3 regions of the Gordonia sp. KTR9 genome follow, and region 3 is predicted to be linked to each of the others. Evidence: riboswitches for the same ligand, from Rfam matches in the RefSeq annotation. Region 3 holds a riboswitch; each other region holds the start of a gene.
What was found. A riboswitch is a leader RNA that binds a small molecule or an ion and turns the genes downstream of it on or off. The one in region 3 is predicted to bind thiamine pyrophosphate.
Positions count from the first base shown of each region.

Region 1: another riboswitch for thiamine pyrophosphate. It lies ahead of thiO (glycine oxidase ThiO); the one in region 3 lies ahead of thiC (phosphomethylpyrimidine synthase ThiC).
Region 2: another riboswitch for thiamine pyrophosphate. It lies ahead of KTR9_RS20340 (TenA family protein); the one in region 3 lies ahead of thiC (phosphomethylpyrimidine synthase ThiC).

Region 1 is NC_018581.1:4,873,570-4,881,232, forward strand. Features, by position in the region: gene KTR9_RS22505 (ABC transporter permease) at 1-653, opposite strand, end outside; gene KTR9_RS22510 (ABC transporter ATP-binding protein) at 650-1,573, opposite strand; gene KTR9_RS22515 (thiazole synthase) at 1,643-2,440, opposite strand; gene thiS (sulfur carrier protein ThiS) at 2,433-2,633, opposite strand; gene thiO (glycine oxidase ThiO) at 2,630-3,691, opposite strand; TPP riboswitch at 3,686-3,796, opposite strand; gene thiE (thiamine phosphate synthase) at 3,844-4,569, shown strand; gene KTR9_RS22535 (hypothetical protein) at 4,890-5,273, shown strand; gene KTR9_RS22540 (NUDIX hydrolase) at 5,382-5,864, opposite strand; gene KTR9_RS22545 (hypothetical protein) at 6,217-7,663, shown strand, end outside.
Region 2 is NC_018581.1:4,371,510-4,379,172, forward strand. Features, by position in the region: gene KTR9_RS20325 (flavin-containing monooxygenase) at 1-1,268, opposite strand, end outside; gene KTR9_RS20330 (TetR/AcrR family transcriptional regulator) at 1,446-2,087, shown strand; gene KTR9_RS20335 (LLM class F420-dependent oxidoreductase) at 2,168-3,025, shown strand; TPP riboswitch at 3,056-3,151, shown strand; gene KTR9_RS20340 (TenA family protein) at 3,139-3,849, shown strand; gene KTR9_RS20345 (ABC transporter substrate-binding protein) at 3,834-4,862, shown strand; gene KTR9_RS20350 (ABC transporter permease) at 4,868-5,647, shown strand; gene KTR9_RS20355 (ABC transporter ATP-binding protein) at 5,644-6,465, shown strand; gene KTR9_RS20360 (prenyltransferase) at 6,485-7,540, opposite strand; gene KTR9_RS20365 (class I SAM-dependent methyltransferase) at 7,566-7,663, opposite strand, start outside.
Region 3 is NC_018581.1:552,620-560,282, reverse strand. Features, by position in the region: gene KTR9_RS03320 (acyl-CoA dehydrogenase family protein) at 1-218, opposite strand, end outside; gene KTR9_RS03315 (acyl carrier protein) at 236-484, opposite strand; gene KTR9_RS03310 (salicylate synthase) at 531-1,871, opposite strand; gene KTR9_RS03305 ((2,3-dihydroxybenzoyl)adenylate synthase) at 2,029-3,699, shown strand; gene KTR9_RS03300 (GNAT family N-acetyltransferase) at 3,815-4,162, opposite strand; TPP riboswitch at 4,385-4,474, shown strand; partial or broken gene thiC (phosphomethylpyrimidine synthase ThiC) at 4,482-6,171, shown strand; gene thiD (bifunctional hydroxymethylpyrimidine kinase/phosphomethylpyrimidine kinase) at 6,171-7,124, shown strand; gene KTR9_RS03285 (TIGR00341 family protein) at 7,121-7,663, opposite strand, start outside.

The DNA of each region.
Region 1 (7,663 bases), 1.1 Mb from region 3:
TGGAAGGTGTCGCTGCCGCCGGCGAGGAAGTTCCAGCCGTTGAGGAACGGCAGGAAAGACACCATGTGCTCACCGACGCGCGGGAGCACCGACACGATGCGCTCCAGCGCCAGCATCCAGACGAGCATGATCGCCACCGCGCCGGCCGAATGCCGCACGAGCGCACCCACGGCGAGACCGATCAGCGCACACAGCATGGCGAAAACCGGTGTGCCCCAGAGATGCCGGACGGTCTCGGGGCCGGTCAGCGAGACCCCGACGCCGGAGAGCACCTGTGCGACCACCACCGCGACGACGCACAGGATCGCCACCACCGCGAAGGAGAGTCCGCCGAACACGACCGCTTTCGCGATGAGAACCCGCGGGCGGCGCGGGATCGCGGCGAAGGTCGGGCGGATCGTGCCGAAGCGATACTCCGTGGTGACACCCAGGATCGCCATGATCGCGAGAACCGCGACCCCGAACTGGTCGACGCCGATCAGGAAGTCGTCGGTGAGGGTGTCGGCCTCCCCGGGACTTCCGTACGAGGTCCCGGCGACGGCACCGAGCAGCACCGCGAGGCCCAGTCCCAGCACGACGACGACCCCGAGGCACCAGTACGGCGATCGGGTGCTGGCGAGTTTGATCCGCTCGGCGTTGATCGCGGCGATCACCGGTTCACTCCCCCGTGGTAATCGACAGCGTGGGCTGTCATCGACATGAACACCTCTTCCAGCGACGCCGACTCGGCGGAGAGCTCATGCAGGGTGATGCCCGCGGCGGCAGCGAGATCGCCGACGTGATCGGTCGTGGTGTCCGGCACTCGCATCACCGGACGCCCCTGACCGTCCGGGTCACCCGGGGCGGGGTTCAACCCCGCCGCCGCGAGCGCGGCGTGCAGCTGCTCCAGCTGCGGGCCGCGCACCCGGACCGATTGTCGTGCCCGCCCGGTGAACTCCGCGACCGAACAGTCGGCGATCAGCCGGCCCCGCCCGATGACGACGAGATGATCTGCGGTGAGCGACATCTCGGTGAGCAGGTGACTCGACACCAGCACCGTCCGACCCTCGGCGGCGAGCTTGCGCATGAACCCGCGGATCCACACGATGCCCTCCGGGTCGAGGCCGTTGACCGGTTCGTCGAACAACAGCGTGTGCGGATCGCCGATCAGGGCACCCGCCAGCCCGAGCCGCTGCGACATGCCGAGCGAGAAACCGCCGGCGCGCTTCTTGGCCACCGAGGTGAGCCCGACCGTCTCGAGCACCTCGTCGACGCGGGCGGCCGGGATCTGATTGCTCGCCGCCAGCCACCGCAGATGCGAGCGCGCACTGCGGTTCGGATGCACCCACCGAGCGTCGAGCAGCGCACCGACCTGACGCAGCGGATGGTCGAGGTCCCGGTAGCGCTGACCGTTGATCGTCGCCGTGCCCGAGGTCGGACGATCGAGACCGAGCATCATCCGCATGGTCGTCGACTTGCCCGCACCGTTGGGTCCCAGGAAGCCGGTCACCCGTCCCGGCCCGACCTCGAAGGTGAGATCGTCGACCGCGCGTTGACCGCCGAAGTCCTTCGTCAGATTCGCTACCCGCAACACGCCTCGACCATAGCCGTCGAATCCGGAGCGGCCCGGTCTGTCATTCGTACGGCCTGTCGCAGCCGCCCGTCAGCCCGGATCGCGGCCGGGCGAGGACGCGTGGGCCCAGAAGCGCTTGGGAATTCGGCCGGCCCGCCCGGCCAACCGGCCCGCGATCACCGCGTGCCGCATCGCCGTCGCCATCAGTTCGGGATTCTCCGCGCGAGTCACCGCGGTCGCCAGAAGCACTCCGTCGCAACCGAGTTCCATCGCCAGCGCCGCGTCGCTCGCGGTGCCGATGCCGGCGTCGAGGATGACCGGCAGCGGGTCGTCGAAGCGGGCATGGCAGTCGTCGACGATCATCTCGATGTTGTGCGGGTTGAGGATTCCGAGACCGGTCCCGATGGGTGACCCGAGCGGCATCACCGCGGCCACCCCGAGATCGGCGAGTCGCGCGGCCAGAACCGGGTCGTCGTTGGTGTAGGCCAGCACGACGAACCCGTCGCCGACCAGGGCGGCGGCCGCGTCGACGAGTTCGATGGCATCGGGCATCAGGGTGCGTTCGTCGGCGACCACCTCGAGCTTGACCCAGTCGGTCTCGAACGCCTCGCGCGCCAGCTGTGCGGTCAGGACCGCCTCGGCGGTGGTGTGGCAGCCGGCCGTGTTGGGCAGCACGACGATGTCGAGCCGGCGCAGCAGATCGAAGACCCCGGTACCCGAGGCGGCGTCGACGCGGCGGACCGCGACGGTGGTGAGTTCGGTGCCCGAGGCGACCAGTGCGCGTTCCAGGGTCGCGAGATTCGACGCGCCGCCGGTGCCGGTGATGAGCCGGGACGAGAAGTCGCGGCCCGCGATCCGCAACGGGTCCGGTGTCGACTGGTCAGCCACCCTGCACCGCCGTGACGATCTCGACGACGGCGCCGTCGGTCATGGTGTGCCGGTCCCAGCGACCGCGCGGGACGACCGCGCCGTCCACCGCGACCGCGATCCCACGGTCCGGCAACCCGAGCCCGGCGACCACATCGCGCACCGAGGCGTCGGCGTCGACATCCATGCTCTCGCCGTTCACCGTGATACTCATTCCTCGACTCCTTCCAGGATCGACAGCACGCGCTCGGCGGTACCCGGGGCGAGGACGATCCCATTGCGTCCGTGCCCGGTCGCCACGACGGTGCGTGCGTCCACGCGGGCGACGAGCGGCAACCCGTCGGCGGTGCACGGCCGCAGACCCGCGGCCGCTTCGGTCAGTTCATACGTCCGCAGTCCGGGCAGGACCTCGATCGCGTCGGCGAGCAGGTCGGCGACCCCACCGGCCTGCGGCGCCCGGTCGGTCAACCCCTCGGCCTCGTACTGGGTGGCGCCGACGACGACACCGTCCTCGCGTGGCACCAGGTAGACGGCCCGACCGTGCAGACGTGCCCGGACGACGTGGGCGGGCGGGGGCACGGACCAGCGGGTGCGACGAAGCCGGAGGATCTCGCCCTTGGCCGGATGCAGGTCGGCGCCGGGCCAGAGGGCCGCGGTGCCGAGCCCGGCGGCGAGCAGGATCTGCCCGTCGGAGCCGGGGTCGTCGAGATCGGCCAGGGACCCGACGCGGGCGGTGGTGAGCTCCACGCCGGCCGTCGTGACCGCGGCACGCAACGCCTCGAGGAGGCGCCGGTTGTCCACGGACCACTCCCCGATCGCGCGATAGCCACCGACCAGACGAGAACTCAGCGACGGTTCGAGTGCCCGGATGTCGCGGCCGGTCACCGGCTGCAACGCCGAGTCGGTGCGGGGTTGGCCGGCCCAGACGAAGTCGGCGAGGTGCCGCAGGTACTCGATGTCCGTGGCCGAGGCCGCGACGAACAGCGAGTCGGTGGCGGTGACGACGGCGGGGTCGTCGAGCCGCTTCACGAGCGCGGGCCAGAGCCGGACCGACTCCACCGACAGGGCGAGCGACGCCTCTTCGCCGGGATGTCCCTCGCCGAGCGAGCCGAGCATGCCACCCGCGACCCACGAGGCGCGCTCGTCGGTTCCGGCGTCGAGTACGCGAACCCGCCACCCGGCGTCGGCCGCGGCCAGTGCGCACGTCAGCCCGATGACGCCGCCGCCCACCACCGTCAGGGTGCGGTGAGCAGTCTTCCGAGGGGAATTCACGCTGGAATCACCTTCCTTCGCCGGAATGACCCGGATCAGGTTCGACGGTCAGCGGATCGGTCCGCACTCTCAGCCCGGCCGGTCCGGGCTCCCGTGTGTTCGTGCGGTCCACCCTACGCGGGGGCGTCAGGTGTCCGGTTAGCCTGGTCGGCGTGACGACCCCGAACCACACCAGGTCAGGGTCCGCGGATTCCGGCCACGCGACAGACCGTCGTCGTCGGCTCTCCTCGGCCCGCCTCTACCTGTGCACCGACGCCCGACGCGAGCGCGGCGACCTCCTCGATTTCGTCGGCGCCGCGCTGGCGGGCGGCGTCGACATCGTGCAGCTCCGCGACAAGAACTCGCCGGGCGAACGCGAGTTCGGGACCCTGGAGGCGCGGGAGGAGCTCGAGATCCTCGCGCGACTGCGGGCGATCACCGACGCGCACGGTGCGCTGCTGGCGGTCAACGATCGCGCCGACATCGCGGCCCTCTCCGGCGCCGACGTCCTGCACGTGGGACAGGGCGACCTGTCGCCGTCGGCGGCCCGCCGGATCGTCGGCCGCGACGTCGTCATCGGCGCCTCGACCCACGACCCCGAGCAGGCTTCCGCCGCGATCTCCGACGAGGACGTCGACTACTTCTGCGTCGGCCCGTGCTGGACCACGCCCACCAAACCCGGCCGCGCCGCCGCCGGCCTCGACCTCGTGTCCGCCACTGCGGAAATGCTCTCGGGGGCAACGCAATCGGCGAAACCGTGGTTTGCCATCGGCGGGATCGACGCCGGCCGCGTCGGCGAGGTCACCGCGCTCGGGGCCCGGCGCATCGTCGTGGTGCGCGCCATCACCGCCGCCGCCGACCCGACCGCCGCGGCCCGGGAACTCGCCGGGATGCTGTAGCGAGTCGTCGTCGGGGACGAAACAGGTTTGCCCGGTCGGTGTCGCGGGTCTATGGTGGACCGATCATGTTGTGCATCACGAGCATTCTCGTAACCCGCCGCAGCGGGGTCTGAATCTGACCGACCCCCCGCTGCGGGTCGGTTGCGCTCTATCGTCGGTCACCCATTCTTCGACCGAAATCGGTTACCGAGATGCACCCTCTTCATCTGACTCATCGATCCTGTTCGTGGCATGAGCACGACGACCGTCGCGGTGGCGATCTGTTCACCGAGCGGTACGGCCGTCCGCTTCCCCCTGGAATGCACGAGGAGGCCACCGGGATGACCTGGCAGGAATTCACCGACGAGTACTCCCGCGGCGGCACGATCCGGCTCGGGTCATGGTCGGTCGCGTCGTGTTCGGGCGACCTGGTCGAGTGCCGGGCGTCGCTCGCGATCGCCGACCGCATCAGGTCCTGCAGCGCCGTCGCCGCCGGCCCGGTCGGTGCGATGACGTCGATCCTCCACGACGTCGGTGCCCCCGTTCAGATCGTCCGTCTGCATCAGCGGGTCGTCGACGGCGTGGTCACGACGTTCCTCCTGTGCGAGAACGACGGCCGCCACGCCTGGGCCGCCGGCGAGGGCGCGAGCAGCGACGAGGCGAACGTCCACGCGCTGGTCGCGGGCGCGAACCGGCTGCTGGACGGCGGCCGGGTCGGGGCGTGACCTCCTCTGCTCCCTGAGGTGCGAGGAGCGCTAGCCGCCGGGCCGAGCGAGCGACGAAGGAGCGCGTCGAGGTCGACGAGCCTCGAAGGGTCCCGCCGAAGGACCAGCTCAGCTCTGCGGGTCGAGCATCGCGATGCGCTCGCGGAGGGTGGGCCAGGCGAGCCCGAACGCGGGGTGCAGCGGCAACTGGTCCACCCGCTTCTCGTCGACCCACCGCAGCTCGGTGGACTCGAAGTTGGCGACGGTGCGGACCGGCGTGTCGGTCTCGGCGATGACGGTCGTGTAGGTCCATCCGCCGGGCGATTCGTGGGTGACGACCGCCGCGACGACGCGCAGGTCGTCGCCGGTGATCCCGGCTTCCTCCTGGGCCTCGCGGATCGCCGTGTCGATGGCGCCCTCATGCGAGTCGCGGGCGCCGCCGGGCAGCGCCCAGGTGCCACCCTGATGCGACCACGCGGCGCGGTGCTGGAGGAGTACACCTGTCGATCCCTCCGGCAGCGGCGCCCGCAACAGCAGGCCTGCCGCGCCGTGGATTCCCCAATATCGTGAACCGTCGGGATCGATCACCCAGCCGTCGCCGTCGCCGCGCACCACGCCTCCTCGCATCCCGATCGCCTCGACCGGGTGCCTCCACCGTAAGTGAGACGCGCGCCACCTGCCAGGAACATCGCAAACCGCTGCCGACCACCGGGTCGAGAACCGTGCGGAGACGCCGGTTTCACGCAGCGCGAACCGAACGACCGAGGTCGGCGACGCGGCGTCGGTCAACCCGGACCGAACCCTGCCCGATGACATAGGGTGAAACACGCACGACCCGGTGAACGATGACCCAAGTGACACAACACCTGGCGTTGATCGCCCGGCCACGCGAATCCGGAACGGGGAACCGGTGACCGTACGACCGCACCGGAGACGATCCAGCGTTTGAGAAGGGATCAGGTAGGTGACCGGCGACGCGTCCTCCGTGCGGACGGCGCTGACGCGTGGCGGTCGCACGATCCGGCCGGCGCAGGCCTCTCCCCCGATCCGCCAGGTGCTCGCCGACCGTCGCGAACTCGTCGCCACCGCCCGGGAACGCGCCCAGTCGCCCTTCCAGACCATCCGCCACTTCGCGGTCACGACCCCCGGCAAGCTCATCATCATCTGCGGCATCCTGGCGCTGGGCTGTCTGAGCACCGGGCTGTACGCATCGACGGTTCTCGAAGACCGCACCCAGACCCTGCAGCGCCTCATCGACCGGACCGAGCCGCTCGCCGAGGCCGCCCAGGTCCTCTACAGCTCACTGTCGATCGCCGACGCCTCGGCCAACGCGGCGTTCATCTCCGGCGGACTCGAGACCCCTGATCTGCGACAACGCTACTCGGATGCGTTGGCGACGGCGTCGTCGTCGCTGATCCTGGCGACCGGTACCTCCAGCGAGCCGGGTTCCGGAATGACGTCGGACCGGTCGGAGCAGGCGGTCAGCGCCGATCTGGAGACGCTGTCGACGTCGATCCCGGTGTACAGCGGACTCATCGAGACGGCGCGGACCAACAACCGGCTCGGCAACCCGGTGGGGTCGGCGTATCTCGGACAGGCGTCGTCGATGATGCAGGATCAGATCCTGCCGGCCGCGCAGCGTCTCTACGAACGACGTTCGATGGCGATCGCCGATCCACAACAGACGCTGACCCGTCCGCCCTGGACCGTCTACGCACCGCTGCTGTTCCTGCTCGCCGCGCTGGTGCTGACGTCCCGCTATCTCGCGCGCCGGACCCGCAGACGGTTCAACGTCGGGGTCGTCGCCGCGATCTTCGCCCTCGGCATCGGGACCCTGTGGCTGCTCGCCTCCGGCCTGATGTCGGTCGCCGCGACCAGCGACGCCCGCACCGAGGGCGCCGACCCGCTCCGCGACCTGACCGCTGCGCGCATCCTCACCCAGCAGGCGCGGTCGGCCGAGACCCTGTCCCTCATCCGCCGCGGCGACCAGGGCGGTCTGGAACGCAGCTTCTCCGTCGCGACGAGCGAGATCGGCACCATCGTCGACGACGTGCGCGACGGAACCGAGGACGGTGACAGCGCCGTCACCCCCGAGCAGCTGGACACGGTCACCGCGGCGCTGACGGAGTGGCGGCGCACCGACGCCGCCGTCCGCCGCTACATCCAGACCGGGAACTTCGGTCTCGCGCGCCTGCACACCGTCGGCGACGGGCCGGACAGTTCCGCGCGCGCCTACACCGCTGTCGACACCGCCCTGGTCGATGCGATCACCACCGCCCGGAACTCGTTCCGGGACGACATCAACACCGCGCAGCGCGTACTCGGGTTCACCGGCACCGGAATCCTGCTGCTCACCGTCTTCGCCGGCGTCGCGGTCGTGGGCGGTCTCATCCCCCGGATCCGGGAGTACC
Region 2 (7,663 bases), 1.6 Mb from region 3:
TTGTGTTCGTAGAGATAGTGATCGAGCTGCTGTGTGTGTCGCGGCCGGTCGAGCATGTGCCCCGTGTAGTACTGCATGTCCGCCTCGATCGTCTGTCGCATCTCCGGCACCGAGGGAAGCCGGTAGTGTCCCGTCGCGTAGGCCCCGATCAGCCGCGCCTGGCACTCCACGAACGGGAACAGGGTCGGAACCGCCTGTGCGAACCCGGCGAAGACGAGGTCGTCGATCCCCGGGTAGAACATCCGCTTGTAGAGATCGATCCGGTTGTCGGGCGCACTGATGAAGTCCGGGTCGAAGAACGGGAACGTGATGTTGTACCCCGTCGCGTAGATGATGATGTCGAAGTCGTCGGCCGTCCCGTCGTCGAAATGGACCGTGGACCCGTCGAATCGACTGATGTTGGGTTTGGGGATGACATCGCCCGACCCCAGGCGGAGCGGCAGTTCCACCGACTGGGTCGGATGCGCCTCGAAGAACTTGTGATTCGGCGTCGGCAGGCCGTAATCCTCTGGGCGGCCCGCGGTCACCGGCTGCATGACCTGGACGAACTTCCGCTGCCAGGACGTGGGCAGGTACGGCGTCGACCGGTAGTACTTGTCCGCCGGTTTGCCGCCGAAGTACTTCGGCACGATCCACGCACCCGACCGTGTGGAGAGGGTCAGCTTGTTGTCCAGCGCCTTCGACGACAGTTCCACGGCGATGTCGGCCGCGCTGTTGCCCAGTCCGACCACCAGGATGCGCTTGCCCGTGAAGTCGTGCGGGGTACGCGGATCGATGTAGTGGTGGGCATGCATCTCGATGCCGTCGAAGTCGCCGGGGAAGTCGGGCCACCGCGGATCCCAGTGATGACCGTTCGCCACCACCAGCAGGTCGAACCGTCGACGTTCGCCGTGCTGGGTCTCCAGTTCCCAACCGCCGCCGTCCAGCCGGGTCGCGTGCTCGATCCCGTTGGTGAACTCGATCGACGAGTACAGATCGAAGGCCTCGGCGTACGAATCGAGATACGCCTTCACCTGGGTGTGGTGCGGGAAGTCGGGGTAGTCGTCGGGCATCGGGAAGTCCCGGAACGACAACTGATGCTTCGAGGTGTCGATGTGCAGCGACCGGTAGGCGCTGCTGTGACCGTTCGGGTTCCCGAACGCCCAGTTGCCGCCCACCCTGTCCGAACTCTCGAAACAGGTGTACGGGACGCCGTAGTCGGTGAGCATCTTCCCGGCGGTCAGCCCGCTGATTCCGGCGCCGATGATCGCGGTTGTTGGTAAAGGCACACTGCCCCCTCGATGGACCCGCTGGGGTCACGATGTGGATGTAGACACAATCTGATTTGTGTCTACACGATGGGACGTATCGTGTACACAGAATCCGCGAACTGTCTACGACGTATCTGCTTCCCACCCCGAGCGGACACCCGGACACACGGCGCGCGACGACCCCGAACGCAGGAGATGCCGGTGACCGAAGCCTCGACCACGACGGTCCACGAGCGGTTGCTCGACGCCACGCAGAAGTTGCTCGCGGACAAGGGCATCCGGGCGACCACCATGCAACAGGTCGCGGAGTCGGCGGGCGTGTCCCGCGCGTGGCTGTATCGGCACTATCCGGACAAACCGTCCATGATCGGCGCGACGATCGTCCGCCTGACCGAATCGTTCTGGCGCGACGCCCGTGCCGAGCTCGACGCCATCGGCGACCTGGCCGGCCAGCTCACCGCCGGGGTGCGTATCGGTCGAGGCGCCTACGACGACCCGGGCACGCTGCTGTTGAGGCTCCGCACCGAGGAGCCGACCGAGTTCGCCGAATGCGCGGGCGTCGGCGTCGTCAAACTGATCCCCGACCTCGCGGCGTTCTGGCTCCCCTTCGTCGAGCAGGCCGTCGACCGGGGCGAGATACACCCCGCGCACGATCTGCGCGAGGTGTCCGAATGGGTTGCGCGCGTGCTGATCAGCCTCGGCACCTCGCCCGGCGAGGCACTCGACATCGACGACGCCGGGCAGATCCGGCGTCACCTGGACCTCTTCGTCATGCCGGCGCTGTCCACACATCCGCGTGATCGAACGGCCGGCGCCCACCGGCCACCCCTGGCCTGAGTGACGCCGATCACCTAGACTGGTGTCCAGTCAACCGTCCGGATCGTGCGGACGACCGAACGACGCCGTCGGAGGGCCACATGGATTTCGGGATCGTGCAGTTCACCAGTGACCGGGGGCTCAAGCCCCATGTCCTGGCTCCGCTCATCGAGGATGCGGGGTTCGCGTCGTACTACGTCCCCGAACACGGACACATTCCGACGCGACGCGACGCCGCACACCCCCGCACCGGCGACGAGACCCTTCCCGACGAGCGCTACATGCGCACCCTGGACCCCTGGACGTCACTCGCCGCCGCGGCAGCCGTGACCGAACGCATCCGACTCGCCACCGCGGTGGCCCTGCCGGTGCAGTCCGACCCCATCACTCTCGCCAAGACCATCGCGACGCTCGATCACATCTCCGACGGAAGAGTCACTCTCGGTGTCGGATTCGGCTGGAATCTCGACGAACTCGCCGACCACGACGTGCCGCCGAAGCGGCGGCGGACCATGCTCCGGGAATACCTCGAGGCGATGACCGCCCTCTGGACGCAGGAAGAAGCCGAGTTCGCCGGCGAGTTCGTCAACTTCGGCCCCAGCTGGGCGTGGCCCAAGTCGACCCAGTCGCACATCCCGGTGCAGGTGGGCGCGGCGGGCAACGAGAAGAACTTCAAGTGGATCGCGCGCAGTGCCGATGGGTGGATCACCACCCCCGGCGAGGAGGACATCGAGGGATCGGTGTCCCTGCTCAAGCAGATCTGGTCCGACGCCGGCCGCGACGGCGAGCCCGAGATCGTCGTCCTCGACTTCCGGCCGGTCCCCGAGAAGCTCGAGAAATGGCGCGAGATCGGGGTCACGACAGTGCTGTACGGCCTGCCCGACGACTCGGTCGAGCGCGCGACCGGATACCTCGCGAAGCTGGCCGGCAAGCTGGGCATCGAGCCCGCGGTCGTCTAGGCCCCCTGCTCCCTTCTGCTAGCCTGGTTCCGTTCTGACACGGGGTGCTCCGCGACCGCGGGGCTGAGATGAGACCCGAGAACCTGACCAGGTAATGCTGGCGAAGGGATGTCATGTCTTTGCGTACGCTTTTGTCCGATACCGGCCGCTTCACCGATCAGCTGTGGGACCAGACCTCCGACCTGAGGGCGGCGATCGACGATCTCGAGTTCCTGCGCCGCCTCGGGGACGGGACGTTGCCCCTCGAGGTGTTCCGCACCTACCTGGAACAGGATTCCCTGTACCTGGCCGGGTACTCGAGAGCACTCGCGATCCTGGCGTCGAAGTCGCCGGATCCGCAGACCGCGGCGTTCTGGGCGAATTCGTCGGCAACCGCGGCCGCCGTCGAGGTCACCCTGCACGGCGACCTGCTCGAGGGAGGCCAGTTGCCGCCGCGGCAGGGTGAACCCGAGCCGTCGACCGCCTGCCTCGGGTACGTGTCCTATCTGATCGCCACCGCCGCGACCGAGTCGTACGCGGTCGGCGCGGCCGCCGCACTGCCCTGCTTCTGGATCTACGCCGATGTCGGCCGAGGACTTGCCGCGAACGCCGCCGCGGTTCTCGCCGCCGACCCGAACCATCCCTATGCACAGTGGGTGACCACCTACGACGCCCCGGAGTTCCAGGAGTCCGCCGCTCGGGCAAGGGAATTGGTGGATGCGGCAGCGGCGTCCGCCGGCGCGGACGAGCAGGCCGCGATGACCGCGGCGTTCACCGTCGCCACCCGGTACGAGCTCATGTTCTGGGACACCGCGTTGCACCCCTACGCATGGCCCGCCGCATGATCGGCCGCGTGCACCGCATCCTCGCCGGGTTCGTCGTCGCGATCGCGGTGTTGTCGACAGCCACCGCGTGCGGGTCGGACTCCGCCTCCGACGACACCATCCGATTCGCGCTCGACTGGACCCCGAACACCAACCACACGGGACTGTTCGTGGCGCAACAGCGCGGCTTCTTCGCCGAGTCCGGGCTGGACGTCGAGATACTGCCCTACAACAACACCGCCGTCGACACCGTCGTGGACGCGGGGAACGCCCAGTTCGGGATCAGCACCCACAACTCGTCCACCTTCTCCCGGGCCTCGGGCGCGCACACGATCTCCGTGCTCGCGCCGCTGCAGCGATGGGCGACGGGTATCGGGGTTCGGGCCGGTCGTGACGACATCGCGAGCCCGAAGGACCTCGACGGCAGGACATATGCCGGGTTCGGCGACCCCGGCGAGGAAGAGACCCTCAAGCAGGTGATCCGGAACGACGGCGGCACAGGAGATTTCACGTCGGTGACCCTCGGCACCTCCGCGTACGAGGCCGTCTACTCGGGGCGGGCGGACTTCACCGTCTCCTACCTCGCCTGGGAGGGCATCGAGGCCGAGCATCACGGAACCCCGATGAAGTACTTCCACTACACCGACTTCGGATTCCCGGAGGCCTACGCGATCGTCGTCGACGCCAACGAGGACTGGCTGGCGGAGAATCCGGAGCGTGCGGCGAAGTTCGTACGGGCGCTGCAACGCGGCTACCAGGCCGCGGCCGACGACCCGGACGCGGCCGCCCGCGACCTCATCGAGGCCAACCCCGGCGCGTTCAACGACGAACAGCTGGTGATCGAGAGCCAGCGGATGCTCGCCGACCGGTACATGAAGGATGCCGAGGGCAAGGTCGGCACGCAAACGCTGGAACAATGGGCCGGCAACTCCGGATTCCTCTACCGCAGTGGACTTCTCACCGGTCCGGACGGCGCTCCGCTCACGACCGAACCGGACTGGTCGACCTACTTCACCAATGAGTACCTGGGCTGAGTGCCGTGGCCCCGCCCGCTAGCACCGGTCTCCGGCGGGCGGCACCCGCGATCGTGACGGTGGCGGCCCTCGTCGCGGTCTGGCAGATCTACGTCGAACTCAGCGGAATCCGGCCCCAGCTCCTGCCGTCACCGTCGCGTGTCGCGGAGCAGGGGTGGGCGCACCGGAGCGAGATCGGGGTGCATGCCGCGGCGACTCTCCAGGTCACACTGATCGGATTCGGGGTGTCGCTGGTACTGGCATGGGTGCTGGCGATCATCGTCGACTTCTCCCCCGTACTGCGCCGGGCGTTCGTACCCCTGTTCGTCGCGTCGCAGACGTTGCCGATCATCGCGATCGCACCGCTGATGGTCATCTGGTTCGGATTCGGCGTACTGCCCAAAGTCCTGGTCATCGCCCTGGTCACCTTCTTTCCGATGGCGATCGGGCTGATCGAGGGATTCGCGGCCGCCGACCGCGAGGCCGGCGCACTCCTGCGGAGCATGGGTGCCACTCGCCGCCAGATCTTTCGCTACGTCCGCCTGCCCTCCGCGCTGCCCCGGTTCTTCACCGCGCTGCGGATCGGCATCACCTACGCGGTGGTCGGTGCCGTGTTCGCCGAGTACGTCGGCGCCACCCAGGGGCTCGGCATCTACGTGAGCCTGCAGAAGAACTCGTTCCGCACCGACCTCGTGCTCGCCGCGGTCCTGGTGACGGCCCTCGTCAGTGTCTCCCTCTACCTGCTGACCTTCGCGGTCGAACGGGTCGTCGCACCGTGGGCGCGAGCCGAGAAGGCGCCGTCATGACCGACGAGACCCGCCGGCTCGTCGTGGACCGGCTGACGAAATCCTTCCCTCAGCCCGGCCGAGGTCGTCCCCGGCGGCATGTCCTCGACGCGGTCTCGTTCACGGCCGAACCCGGCGAATTCGTCTCCGTCATCGGGCCGAGTGGATGCGGCAAGAGCACGATCTTCAGCATGCTCGCCGGGCTCGACGTCCCCGACTCGGGCAGCGTCACCGTCGGCTCCGACACCGCGGTGGCCGGGCATTGCGCGTACATGCCGCAGAAAGACCTGCTGTTCCCGTGGCGCACGATCCTCGACAACACGATCCTCGGCCTCCAGGTGCACGGTGTGTCGACGGCCGAGGCCCGGCGCCGGGCCGCCGAACTGTTCCCCACCTTCGGACTGTCCGGGTTCGAGGACGCGCGTCCGTCTCAGCTGTCCGGCGGGATGCGGCAGCGGGCGGCACTGCTCCGCACGGTCGTGCAGAATCGCAATCTCCTGCTGCTCGACGAGCCGTTCGGCGCGCTCGACTCGCTGACCCGGACCGAGATGCAGTCGTGGCTGCAGTCGGTGTGGCAACGCTACCGCTGGACCGTGCTGATGATCACCCACGACATCCGTGAGGCCGTCTACCTCTCCGACCGGGTGATCGTGCTGTCCGCCCGCCCGGCGACCGTCGTCCGGGAAACACGCGTCGATCTCCCACGACCGCGGGAACTGGCGGTTCAGACCTCCCCCGAGTTCGTCGCGCTCGAGGGAGATCTGCGTGAAGTGCTGCACGACGAAGCGCGTCGGGCCCTCGCCGAGCAGGCCGACCCGCGCCGGTCGATCGAGGAATGATCGCCCGAGCGATGACCGATCAGGGCGTCGGTGCCACGAGCCTCTGCCGCACGTCCCGGAAGATCCCGTTGGCCACACTCGTACGGCTCACCGCGTCGGCCGCCAGCACGACCGCCGCCGAGGTCCAGCAGCTCTTCTCCACCGGCCAGCGTTTGCCGTCGGCGAAAACCAGTCCGGTCCAATACGATCCATCGGGGTCGCGCAGGTGCTGGATGGACGCGATGAGCTCGACGGCGTCGGCGGTGTCGCCGAGCGCATCGAGTGCCAGTGCGAGTTCACATGTTTCGGCGCCGGTGACCCACGGACGGTGGTCCACGCATCGAACCCCCTTGCCCGGCACCACGAACTGCTCCCACCGGCGAGCGATGAGCTCCTGACCGTCGCGACCGCGGACCGCGCCGCCGAGGATCGGGTAGTACCAGTCCATCGAGTGTTCGGACGGCGGGGTGAATATCTGCCACTCGTCGCGCGCGACGTCGGTACGGATGGCGTCGCCGAGCACACTGTGAGCCGCGATCCAGGCGTCGTCGGGCTGGTCCATCTCCCCGGCGATCCGGATGGCGCAGTCCAGGGCCTGGAAGATGCTGGCATTGCCCGTGATCAGCGCCTCCCCGAACATCGCCCCGGTCCGGTGGTCGCCGCCCCAGCGGAACGCACCGTCGTCTCGCTGGAAGCGGAGCACACAGTCGATCGCCGACCAGACCACCGGCCACATCTTCTGCAGGAAGGCGTCGTCACCGGTGATCAGGTAGTGGTGCCACACCCCGACCGCGATGTAGGCGCAGAAGTTGCTGTCGGTGCCCGCGTCCTCCACCTTGCCACCGACGGTGCGGATGGGCCACGAACCGTCATCGCGCTGTTTGCGGCGCGACCACTCGTACGCAGCCTCGGCCTCGGCGTGAAACCCGGTCACCGACAACGCCATCGCGGACTCGATGTGGTCCCACGGGTCGGTCTGCCCGCCCGGGAACCAGGGCAGTGCCCCGGACTCCTCCTGCATGCCGACGATCGCGGCACCCGTGGCGTGCATCTCGTCGGCCGTGACCACACCGGGGACCGCCGGAGCGGCCGTCATGGAGCTCCCGTCCTGGAGGGCCCGGTCATGAAGACGCGGTGGCGGTCTCGGGCTTACGCAGGTAGAGGGCCACCGACTTGCCGATGAGCGGGTTGAGCACCTGCTCCCCGACGCGGGTCAGCC
Region 3 (7,663 bases):
GCACCGAGGTGGGCACCGAGCGCGAAGTGGTCGTGCAGGTCGGTGAACTTGCGGTCCTCCCACTTCCGGACGAAGACACCTTCGGCACCGAGATGTTCGAGAAGGGGCCGGGGAAACCGGTGATCCCGTTCGGCCTGCGCCGTCCACGACGTCACCCGATCGTCGAACGCGGCGTCGAGCAGTTCGGCGTACGTCTGCACTGGCGTGTCCACACTCATGTCGGCTCTGCGTCCTCTCAGGCCGGGGTGCCGGCCTTCGACCGGATGAGGTCCTCCAGATCGCCGACGGTCTTGGACTCGAAGAGCTCCCGCTCCGAGAGCTTCACCCCGAGACGTTCCTCGATCGCCACCACGCCGATGGCGAACGCCACCGAGTCCAGCCCCAGGTCGTCGATCAGCTTCGAGTCGCGGCTGACGTCGCCGAGCGCGAGGTCGAGGTCTTCTTCGAGGATGCCGCGCAGGGCTTCGGTGATGTGGTCGGACATGTGGTGACTCCTGAGATGGGGGTGTTCGGTCGAAAGTATCGGGTGATCAGCGCGGGACCACGTACGGGGCGACGCTGCCGAGCTTCTCGCAGGTCTCGGTGAACTCGCGCTCCGGCGTGGACTGCGCGACGATCCCGGCACCAGCACGCAGCCACGCACCGTCTCCAGAGGCGAAGATGGTGCGCAGCGCGAGGGTCGCCTCGAGCTCGCCGGTCGACGCCGCGGTGAGGATCGCGCCGGAGTAGAGACCACGACGACGGGGCTCCAGACGGTCGATCGCCTCCACGGCCGGGGTCTTGGGAATCCCCGAAGCGGTGATCGACGGAAACACGACCTCGAGTGCGCGCCAGGGTGTTTCGTGGTCGAGGAGGGTTCCGCGCACGGTCGATGCCAGGTGCTGGACACTGCCGCGTTCGCGGACCTCCATGAACTCGCTCACCACCGTCGTGCCGGCAACGGCGATCGAGGAGATCTCGTCGAAGCAGGCCCGCACCGACATGGCGTGCTCGGCGATCTCCTTGGCATCGGACAGCAGGTCGGCGCGGGCCGCGGCGTCCTGCTCGGGCGAGATCCCGAAAGCCCTTGTGCCGGCCAGCGGTTCGGTGACCACGGTCCGGTCGTCGTGCACCGCGACGACGAGTTCGGGACTGAACCCGGCGGCCTGCAGGTCGCCGAGCGAGAGCAGGTAACTGCGGGCGGGGTTGTTGTCGGCACGGCCGCGGGCGTAGGTCGCGGGGATGTCCACGTCGAACGGGATGTCGACGGCGCGCGAGAGGATCACCTTCTGGTACCGGCCGGCTTCTATCTCGGCGACAGCGGTCGCCACCCGGCCGCGGTAGTCGTCGGGGTCGGACTGGACATCGACCGGTCGCGACTCCGCCGAAACGGTTGCCTGCGAGGCTATCTCGAGAAGACGGTGGGCGCGGTCGGCGTCGACGGACCCGGTGTCGACTCCGCCGGCATCGACGGTCGCCTCGAACTCGGGGACGATGAGGTGCGCGAGGACGGTGCCCTCGGGGACACGGTCGAGGATGCCGTGGTAGGGCGCGCAGAAGTCGAAACCGACCCAGCCGTAGACGCGCCAGTCCGGAATCGACAGCGACGCGGTGGCGGCGGCGAGCGCGTCGGCCGGGTCGCCGTGCCAGGACGTCGTCGTCCGATCACCCTGGTCGTCGACGATGACCTCGCTCCGCGTGACGACCACCCGAGCACGGACACCGGCCGCGAACGTCCAGCGCCGGTCACGCTCGTAGACGACGTGGTCGCCGAACTCCCCGGAGCCCGCCCAGGCCGCCGTGATCCGTGCGGCATCGGACTCGCTCAGCGGCGAGGCAGGCGCGAGCAGGTCGACGAACTGCGCGGCGTGCGATTCGGTTGTCAGCGACATGTCCTTCGTTCCTCCGGTCGTGATGCACTCGAGCACCGATGATCTTAGGGAATCTTAGGGCAGCCTAATCAAACAACCCCCCGCGGGTCGAGAGCCGGTTCACCGTCCCGTATCGACCGGTAAGGTTACCCTATCCTGGCTGTGTTTGAATGAACTCATGCCGACGCACCTCGACCACGTGCCCGATCTGCTCGACGGTTTCACCCCTTACGCCGACGCCCAGGCACAGAAGTACCGGGATGCGGGTGTCTTCCTCGACCGCCCGCTGTTCGCGGCCCTCGACCTCGCCGCCGAGCGCTCCCCCGATGTTCCCGCGGTGACCGATGCCTCCACCGACGGTCCGCGCACGCTCACCTACGCCGAGTTCCGCGCCGCCACCCTCCGCCGCGCCGCCGGTTTCGTCGACGCCGGTCTGCAGCCGGCCCAACGGGTCGTACTGCAGCTCAACAACTCCCTCGACTTCGCCGTGACGCTGTTCGGCCTGCTGCGCGCAGGCGTCGTGCCGGTGATGACACTGCCCGCGCATCGGATCACCGAGATCGCGCACCTCGCGGCGGGCGCGGGGGCGGTCGCCTACATCGGCGAGGACGGTCGTCGTGGATTCGACTTCCGCGACCTCGCGGCCGAACTGCAGTCGCGGGTACCCGAGGTCGCACAGGTCTTCATCTCCGGCGATCCGGGCCGATTCGCGGCGCTCCCCGACGCCGATCCCGCCACCGTCGGGCTGCCGGCCGACCCCGACCCCGGATTGCCGGCCCTGTTCCTGGTGTCGGGGGGTACCACCGGCCTGCCGAAGCTCATCGCGCGCACGCACGACGATTACGACCTCAACGCGCGCCTGTCGGCTGACGTCGCCGGCCTCACCGCCGACGACACCTACCTCGTCGCGCTGCCCGCCGCACACAACTTCCCCTTGTGCTGCCCCGGGATCCTCGGCGTGTTCGGCGTCGGGGGTCATGTCGTCTTCGCCGACAACCCCAGTCCGGACAACACGTTCGACCTCATCGAACGGCACCGAGTCACCGTGACGGCACTCGTTCCCGCCCTGGCGCAACTCTGGTGCGCGGCAACCGAGTGGGAGCCGGCGGATGTCAGTTCGCTACGCCTGCTGCAGGTGGGTGGCGCCAAACTGGCCCAGCCCGATGCGGTCGCCCTCGACGAGGCCCTCGGCGACGTCGTCCAGCAGGTGTTCGGCATGGCCGAAGGGCTGATCTGCTACACCCGTCCCGGCGAACCGCGCGACCTGGTCCATCAGGTGCAGGGTTCCCCGATGTCGGAACTCGACGAGGTGCGGGTGGTCGACGAAGACGGCGCCGACGTCCCCGACGGCGTCGAAGGGGAACTGCTCGTGCGGGGGCCGTACACGATCCGCGGGTACTACCGCGCCGCGGCGCACAACGAGAAGTCGTTCACGCCGGACGGGTTCTATCGGTCCGGCGACAAGGTCACGAGACTGGCGTCGGGCCACGTCGCCGTGACCGGGCGCATCAAGGACACCATCGTGCGCGCCGGCGAGAACGTCGCCGCGGACGACGTCGAGGAGAACCTCCTCGCGCACGACTCGGTCCGGCAGGTCGCTGTGGTCGGACTCCCCGACGACGCGCTCGGTGAGAAGATCTGCGCCGCCGTGGTGCTCTCACACGAGCACCCGCCGGCCCAGCCGCTCGAACTCGCCACGATCCGGACGTTCCTCACCGGCCGCGGACTCGCGTCGTTCAAGCTGCCGGACGTGATCCGCGTCGTGACCACACTCCCGGTCACCGCGGTCGGCAAGATCGACAAAAAGGTACTTCGCGAGACACTGCTCGCCGGCCCGCCCGCTCTCTGAGGAGCGAGGCGCACGACCCCCCGCCCCCTGAGGAGCGCCCGGAGCTTGCGGAGGGCGCGTCACGAAGGGTCCGGCGACGAGCCACGAAGGACGCAGACGGCCCTCCGACGCTCGATCACACCGGGGCGAGCGTCACGATCCCGGGATGGCTGTCGAGGTAGCGCTTGGTGAACGTGCACACCGGCCGCAGGCGGGCGCCCTGCTCGCGGGCATGGTGCACGACGGTGCGGGTGAGCCGGGTGGCGAGGCCGTGTCCGCTGTACTCGTCGTAGAGCACGGTGTGCAGCACGGTGATCGTGGTCTGACCGTCGACCGTCTCGGTCGAATAGCCGAGCACACCGACCAGGTCACCGGCGACCCAGAGTTCGAATCGGTCGCGGTCGGGGTTGTGCACCACCTGCGAGATCTGTTGCAGGATCGACTTCGCCGACTGTGGTGGTCGCTGACGATGCTTACGTAGCACCCGACCCTCCTCACCTCTTGATCGCGGACATCTGATCACCGACGGGCGACTGCCGCGGCTCGACACCGACACCATCTGTGATCAGGGTCACACGCTACCTTACGGAACCGTAACTGCCGACCCCGATGGCGCTGCCGCCGAAGATCGAGACGGTTCACTCCCGCCCCGGGCCTGGCTCCGGGCGAGTCGAGGTATGGTGACGGGCGCACGACAACTACACACCGCGGGGGCTCTCACGATCACCGAGGGCTGAGATGGCGACGGGCGGTCGCCGACCGCTCGAACCTGTCCGGGTAATGCCGGCGTAGGGAGAACCGCCATGGGCACACGTGTATCCGCCACGCGCACCGACAGCGCACCCGCCGACTCCGGGTTCCTGACCCTCGGTCCCATCGAGGGCAGCACCAAGCACTATCTCTCGGTCCACGACCTGCGTGTACCGCAGCGTCGCATCCACCTCACCAACGGCGAGCATCTGGACGTCTACGACACCTCGGGCCCGTACACCGACCGGTCGGCGCGCATCGACGTCGAGCAGGGCCTCGCACCCACCCGCGACAGCTGGCACCGGCCCGAGCCGATCGACGGCGCGAGCACCCAGCTGGCCTGGGCGCGCGCCGGGATCGTCACCGACGAGATGCGGTTCATCGCCGCCCGGGAGGGCGTCGACGCCGAACTGGTCCGTTCCGAGGTGGCGATCGGACGGGCGGTGATCCCGGCGAACCATCGTCATCCCGAGTCCGAGCCGATGATCATCGGGAAGCGCTTCGCGGTGAAAGTCAATGCGAACATCGGCAATTCGGCGGTCCGCAGCTCGATTTCCGACGAGGTCGAGAAGATGGTGTGGGCGACCCGCTGGGGCGCCGACACGATCATGGACCTCTCGACCGGCGCCGACATCCACACCACCCGAGAGTGGATCATTCGCAACTCGCCCGTCCCCGTCGGGACGGTACCCGTCTATCAGGCGCTCGAGAAGGTCAACGGCGATCCCGCCTCGCTCACGTGGGAGCTGTACCGCGACACCGTGATCGAGCAGGCCGAGCAGGGCGTCGACTACATGACGGTCCATGCCGGAGTCCTGCTGCGCCACGTCCCGCTCACCGCTGAGCGGGTGACCGGAATCGTCTCCCGCGGTGGTTCGATCATGGCCGCCTGGTGCCTGGCGCATCACCGGGAGTCGTTCCTGTACACCCACTTCGACGAGCTGTGCGAGATCTTCCGCCGCTACGACATCACGTTCTCGCTCGGCGACGGCCTACGCCCGGGATCGATCGCCGACGCCAACGACGAGGCGCAGTTCGCCGAGCTCCGCACCCTCGGCGAGCTGACCACGATCGCCAAATCCCATGGCGTGCAGGTCATGATCGAGGGACCAGGGCACGTCCCCATGCACAAGATCGCGGAGAACGTACGCCTCGAGGAAGAGCTGTGCGAGGAGGCGCCGTTCTACACTCTGGGGCCCCTCGCCACCGACATCGCACCCGCATACGACCACATCACCTCGGCGATCGGTGCGGCGATGATCGCCCAGGCCGGCACCGCGATGCTCTGCTACGTGACACCGAAAGAGCATCTCCGGCCTCCCGGACCGCGACGACGTCAAGGTCGGCGTGATCACATACAAGATCGCCGCGCACTCCGCCGACCTCGCCAAGGGGCACCCGCGGGCGCAGGAACGCGACGACGCACTCAGCAAGGCGCGCTTCGAATTCCGCTGGAACGACCAGTTCAACCTCGCCCTCGATCCCGACACCGCCCGCGCCTTCCACGACGAGACACTGCCCGCCGAGCCGGCCAAGACGGCCCACTTCTGTTCCATGTGCGGCCCCAAGTTCTGCTCGATGCGGATCTCGGCGGATGTCCGCGCCTACGCCGAGGAGCACGGTCTCGTGACCACCGAGGACATCGACCGCACGATCGCGGAGGGCATGGCGGCGAAGTCGGCGGAGTTCGCCGAGGCCGGGAGCCGCGTGTATCTACCGCTCGAGACCGCAGGGGGCGCCTGATGGGCACAGTCAACGCAGGACGACGCACAGTCGACGAGAATCGACGCACGGTCGACGGAAATCAGCGCACAGTCGACGAGCAGGCCTTCGTCGGGCTCCCGATCGGCCCGCCCGGGTCTGTTCCGACTCGGGTCCTGACCATCGCCGGTTCGGATTCGGGTGGGGGTGCGGGGATTCAGGCCGACATGCGCACCTTCGCCCTGCTCGGGGTGCACGGGTGCGTCGCGGTGACCGCGGTGACGGTTCAGAACTCGCTGGGCGTCACCGGATTCGAGGAGATCACCCCACAGACCGTGGCGGCGCAGATCGACTCCGTGGTCGGTGACATCGGAGTCGCCGCGGCGAAGACCGGGATGCTCGCGTCGGCGCCGATCATCGAGGCCATCGTCGAGCAGTGTGGCCGGAGCGGCATCGGTCGGGACTCATCCGTCCCGCTGGTGGTCGACCCGGTGTGCGCATCCATGCACGGCAACCAGTTGCTCGCCGACTCGGCACTCGACACGTTGCGTCACAACCTGTTCCCTCTCGCCACCGTGGTGACACCGAATCTGGACGAGGTCCGGTTGATCACCGGGATCGAGGTCACCGATGCGGCTTCCCAGCGCGATGCGGCCCGGGCGCTGCTCGATCTCGGGCCGCGCTGGGCGCTGGTGAAGGGCGGACACCTGCGCGCGTCGGATCAGTCACCGGATCTGCTCTACGACGGCGAGGAGTTCATCGAGCTCAGCCACGAGCGCATCGACACCCCACACGACCACGGCGCCGGCGACACCCTTGCTGCGGCGATCGCGTGCGCACTCGCACACGGTCTTCCGGTCCCCGAGTCGGTCGCCTTCGCCAAGAGTTGGGTGACCCGCTGCCTGGCGGCCGCCTATCCGCTGGGCGCCGGCCACGGCCCGGTCAATCCGTTGTGGCGACTGGGCGTCCGGTCGGAGGACCAGAGGCCGTCCTAGCCGTCCAGTCGCTCACCGACGTCGTGGATGACCACGATGTCGGACTCCCAGGGCAGCAGATCGTGCACGGATTCTTCGAGTTCGGACAGAGGCGGCAGCTTCTCGGGACCGAGCACGGAGATGGTCGCCGTGCCTCCGTGCCAAGTCACCCCGGACACCTCGGCGCCCGGGGTGTCCGCGAGCCACTGCTCCGTGGCGTCGTGGACCTGCCGGACCCACACCGCCGACAGGGAGTTGAGGACCATCGGCACGGTGACGAGGACGAACGCGGCCGAGAGCACCACATACGCTCGCCGTCGTCGACGACGCCCCACGTCCGCCACGTCGTGATACCTGGCGAACACCAGCACGACCGTGCAGGTGATGATCATCGCGATCATGTTGGAGGCGAACAGGATGAACGCGCCGATCGCGAGTGACGGGGCACCCGAGCCGAAGCACACCCCGGTGACCGCCAGCGGCGGCACGAGTGAGATCGCGATGGCCACACCGGGTAGCACATCGCCCAGATCACGGCGGGTCACCGCGATCGAGCCGAC